DNA from 2 places in the Paenibacillus sp. FSL E2-0177 genome. Region 2 is predicted to be linked to the other one. Evidence: a T-box and tRNA genes for the amino acid it is inferred to sense, from the RefSeq annotation. Region 2 holds a T-box; the other holds one or more tRNA genes.
What was found. The T-box of region 2 lies ahead of metG (methionine--tRNA ligase). A T-box ahead of a tRNA ligase gene usually reads a tRNA of that ligase, here a tRNA-Met.
Positions count from the first base shown of each region.

Region 1: it has a tRNA-Met gene. The T-box ahead of metG (methionine--tRNA ligase) is inferred to sense a tRNA for this amino acid. The anticodon was not compared.

Region 1 covers NZ_CP150307.1:5,251,122-5,253,594, reverse strand. Annotated here, with positions in the region: gene MHI25_RS23530 (extracellular solute-binding protein) at 1-404, shown strand, start outside; gene MHI25_RS23525 (hypothetical protein) at 517-681, shown strand; tRNA gene MHI25_RS23520 (tRNA-Met) at 764-840, shown strand; tRNA gene MHI25_RS23515 (tRNA-Ile) at 885-958, shown strand; gene MHI25_RS23510 (sialidase family protein) at 1,383-2,473, opposite strand, start outside.
Region 2 covers NZ_CP150307.1:4,995,826-4,998,298, forward strand. Annotated here, with positions in the region: gene metG (methionine--tRNA ligase) at 1-1,309, opposite strand, end outside; T-box leader at 1,357-1,617, opposite strand; gene yidD (membrane protein insertion efficiency factor YidD) at 1,658-1,921, opposite strand; gene MHI25_RS22450 (transcriptional repressor) at 1,924-2,385, opposite strand.

The sequences.
Region 1 (2,473 bases), 260 kb from region 2:
TAGGTAATATGATGGCTATCAACACTATGGCTGCTAATAAGGAAGATGCGTGGGATTTGATCAAATTCGTCAACAGTAATGAAGTAGCCAAAATTAAAGCCCATACCCGCGGGGAACTAACTTCCCGTAAGGATTACATTACCACGAAAGTACCTTCAGTAAATCTGGAGTCCTTCTATACGCTTAAACCATTACCAGCCAATGATCCTTTGATGAACGTCCTACAAACACAGAAGCCTGGAATTAGCCGTATTAACGATGTTGGGCGTCAACTGTTCACAGAAGTTTATCAGGGCAAGAGAACGGTCGAGAGTGCACTTAAAGCTTGGGAGAAGCAAGGGAATACGATGCTGGGTACGCTCGAAAAAGATCCCACATATTATTTTGACTCCATAGGGGATTGAGTTTTGGAATATGTAGCAGCCACCGGATTTCCGGTGGCTTATTTTGTGGAACTTGGGCATGATAAGTTCAGAGCAGCGTAAGATTAATTTGCGAAAAGGAGAAGAGGGCATCATGAATTGGATATACTTCGCGAAACTGTTCAGAACGAGATTTCAAGCAGGCTGTTTGGCAAAAAGACTGGAGCAAGATGGCTGGATTTATGGCTATCATGACCCAAGTTTTGTGGAGATTTATCGATCCCGCAAAGGAAGATATGGGGTTAGATTTTTGCCTTGAGAACTTTTACAAATTCATCCTTGACGTAGACCCATTTTGTACTGTATATTATTTATTGTCGCTGTTTGAATATTATTTCTGACGCGGGGTGGAGCAGCCCGGTAGCTCGTCGGGCTCATAACCCGAAGGTCGCAGGTTCAAATCCTGCCCCCGCAACCAATTTTATTACAACAGCAATTGTACATTCGGATATTTTTAGATCCGGGCCCTTAGCTCAGTTGGTTAGAGCGGTCGGCTCATAACCGATTGGTCGGGGGTTCGAGTCCCTCAGGGCCCACTTATCAAAAACCCTTACCTTGTAAGGGTTTTTTGCTGTCTATAGGCTCCTTGTAAGTAGAAGTGGAAGAGTTGGAAAAGCGACAAAATAGAAAATGATCACATTTTGGTCACGGCGTTGTTAGATCCACTGGTTTTATCATAGATCATCTGGAAAACGGTAAAGAGTATGTATTCTGTGGAACTGCCCTACTCTTGTAGAGGAAAGGGGACAGTCATGACATATAGACTATTAAGTAGCAAGCACCATACGCCGTAGATTTTGATTGAATTAAAAGCATGTCCAATACGCTGAAATTGATGATTTCTTTGAAAAGGTTAATGCTGAATTTTGATAAGAAGCAATAGAGGATGCCGCATATTCGCTCGGCATCCTTTATTGCAAGTAGATATACTAACTTTATCATCAGAAGTTGATTAATAGCTTATTGATTATCACCAAACCAGATGTTCTCTGTACCGGTCCGCGTGTCTGTCCATACGCTCACTAGACGGCCTGTTTGAGGGACGATGGCATTACCGATGTAGTCCCCAATTAGGGGGATGCCGGTGACGTCAAAGGAAGTTGTTGTTATCCGGGTGTTTGTATACGTCATACCGCCATCTCTAGATGTTGCTAGATAAACATCAAGGTTGAGGGGGTTGACTCGATTAGTGTAATAGGTAACGAATATTGCACCATCCGCAGGGGATACGGTGATGGCTGGGAAAAAGTTTTGGGAGCCCACAGGACTACCTGTAATGGATATTGGTGCCCCCCAATCCACACCAAAATTAGTGGAGATAGCAAGAAAAATATCAGAATAACCTTCTCGAAAATCTTGCCATACAGCATAGACATTCCCTCGCGTCGTCGGTGCATTAGAAATATCTGCTGCGAGGGAAGGGTATGTCAGACATCTAAATGTATATCCCGGCAATGGATCTGGTGGGACTACAACGCTGGCGACCATGGTTTCAGGAGTAAAAGTGACCCCACCGTCTGAGGATGTGCGAATTTTAAGATCAGTATTACCGGGAGGCTGATTGATCCATCCCACGATAACAATCCCATTTAATGTAATTGCTATACCGGGGAATTCTTCGAATTCTTCGACCGAAGACAGCAGGGAGGGACTGGAATAGGTACTACCGTTATCTAGGGAACGATTGAAGAATATCGTATTTCCCGGTATGAATTGTGTGTTGTAATCATGCGTATAACCAGTATATACATTTCCAAAAAAAGGACTTGATCCAGCTTTGTCGGTGACAACGACCACCTGATCATCATTTACAAACTGCCCAAACCCTTGATTCACGATGACTGGCGGTCCGAATGAAGAGGCATTGTCGGCAGATGTATAGGAGACGATCGACCCGCTGAGACCGTCTGAATCGAAGGCGTGGGCTAATACTACGAAAGTGGTCGGGAAAATATAATCAATATGTGGTGCTTCGATGCCTGCAAATCCTGTCGGTAACGGCAATAACGTTGTTGTCCAAGTGGCACCTGCGTCAATAGATTTGTATAAAC
Region 2 (2,473 bases):
TATATTTGTTGGTGCGGCTAATGAATATTCCGATAGCTGTCAGCGCCACGGAGAACTCCATTTTTTCCATAGCTTCTTCTACTTTGGCATAAGTATTCTCAGCCGCAGCTTGAAGCTCACCATCAAATGCTGTTACATTTCCGTCATATGCCGGAATCTCGCCTGCAAAATACTTTTCAACCATAGCCCCTGTACGGTTCAACAGGTTACCAAGGTCGTTGGCAAGGTCATAGTTAACCCGGTCTACAAAGCTTTCCGGTGTGAATGTGCCATCCGAACCAAACGGTACTTCGCGCAGCAGGTAATAACGTAATGCATCCAAGCCATAACGATCAATCAGTGTCACAGGATCAACTACGTTACCTTTAGATTTCGACATTTTTCCATCTTTCATGAGCAACCAGCCATGGGCAAATACCTTTTTCGGAAGGGGTTCCCCAAGCGCCATCAGAATGATCGGCCAGTAAATCGTATGGAAACGAACGATTTCTTTACCAACGATGTGTACATCCGCAGGCCAGAACTTGTCATACAAGCTGCGATCCTCGGAACCGTACCCCAGAGCTGTAATATAGTTAGTCAACGCATCAATCCACACGTACACGACATGCTTCTCGTCGCCCTTAACTTTTACGCCCCAATCAAAGGTTGTGCGGGAAACTGCAAGGTCTTCCAGTCCGGGTTTGATGAAATTGTTAATCATTTCGTTCTTACGGGATTCCGGCAAAATAAACTCTGGATTCTCCTCGTAAAATTGCAGCAAACGATCCGCATATTTACTCATCCGGAAGAAATAACTTGCTTCCTTCACCAGCTCAACCGGGTGACCGCTATCTGGGCTTTTTGCACCAGTAATCACGCCGTTATCATCACGCACAATATCAACTAATTGCGTTTCTGTGTAAAAGGTTTCATCTGGGATACTATACCAGCCCTCATATTCACCTTTATAGATATCTCCTTGCTGCAGCAACCGATCAAAAATATCCTGTACCACTTTTTTATGACGCTCTTCCGTAGTACGAATGAAGTCATCGTTCGAAATGTCCAGCTTGCGCCATAGCTCCTTAATACCAACAACAATGTCGTCTACGAACTGCTGAGGGGTCTTTCCTGCTTCCTCTGCCTTCCGCTCAATCTTTTGTCCATGTTCGTCTGTACCGGTTAGATAACGCACTTCGTAGCCGCGCAGACGTTTGTAACGGGCCATTGCGTCTCCTGCCACGGTTGAATAAGCATGTCCGATATGTAGCTTGTCACTCGGATAATAAATTGGTGTCGTTAGGTAAAACGTTTTTTTCTCACTCATTCAGTAATCATCCTTTCTTATTAAAAAACAAAAAACTCCCGCCCCCATAATGGGGCGAGAGTATAACTCACGCGATACCACCCAAATTTCCTGTCTCTTCACAGAGCACAGGCTTCGCCAGTTCCCTCCTGGGAACTGTCCATTAACGCTGGATCACGCTGTTATCTTACGTGAACCACAATTGCAGTTCCCGCTCGAACACAGTTCCTCCCGGACCATATTCAATCTAACGCTCCATACCGGATTTCAGCACTTTCCGGCTCTCTGTAATGGACGTAACGATTTACTTATCCGTTCTTCGGAATTCATACTATTACTTGTGAATATACCCAATGGTAAGGCCCCATGTCAAGTTGCAGGGGCAGAATCCTTCTCAGCAGATTCATCTAGAAGAGGCGGCACAGGATCAAGTCCTCCAGGATGAAAGGGATGACATCTGGCAATCCGCTTAGCTGCAAGCCATGAGCCTTTCAGTGGACCATGGACTTCAATGGCTTCCAGGGCATAGGCGGAGCAGGTTGGATAGAAGCGGCAGGTTGCAGGTTTAATAGGGGAAATGTACCTGCGGTACACCCGAATAGGCGCCTGAATCGTTCTGCGTAAGGTCACCATTTCTAAAGTCCCTTTTGTTTATCTGATGCTGCAACTAATTCTTCTTCCCGGTTCTCTTCACATTCTTTGCAATAACCGAACACCTCAAATTTATGCTTGACTACCCGGAATTGATCGGGTGTATCCGTTAAATTCATCGGGCAGAAATTAATCGGGTAGGTCTTTTGGCATTGAAGGCAGATCATATGATGGTGATGATCCTGATGATTGCAGCTTCCCTTGAACTTCACTCCGTCTTCAAAGACAATCTGTTCAAGCACACCAAGCTCTTCCATTACACGAAGATTGCGGTACACCGTATCAAAGCTAAGACCACTATACTTGCGGCCCATATGCTCATATACATCCTTCGCTGACAAATATCCCTTATTCTCGCCGAATAACTGGGCAAGCGTTTTGCGTTGGTCGGTGATTCGCAGTCCTTGCCCCGACATGACTTCTAATATTTGTTCTGTCGACAGCATACGCTCATCTCCCATAAGATCAGTTCATTTATATTTCACTCTCTTAATAATGCCCCAAAATAAATGCCCCGTCAATGAAGCACCATGA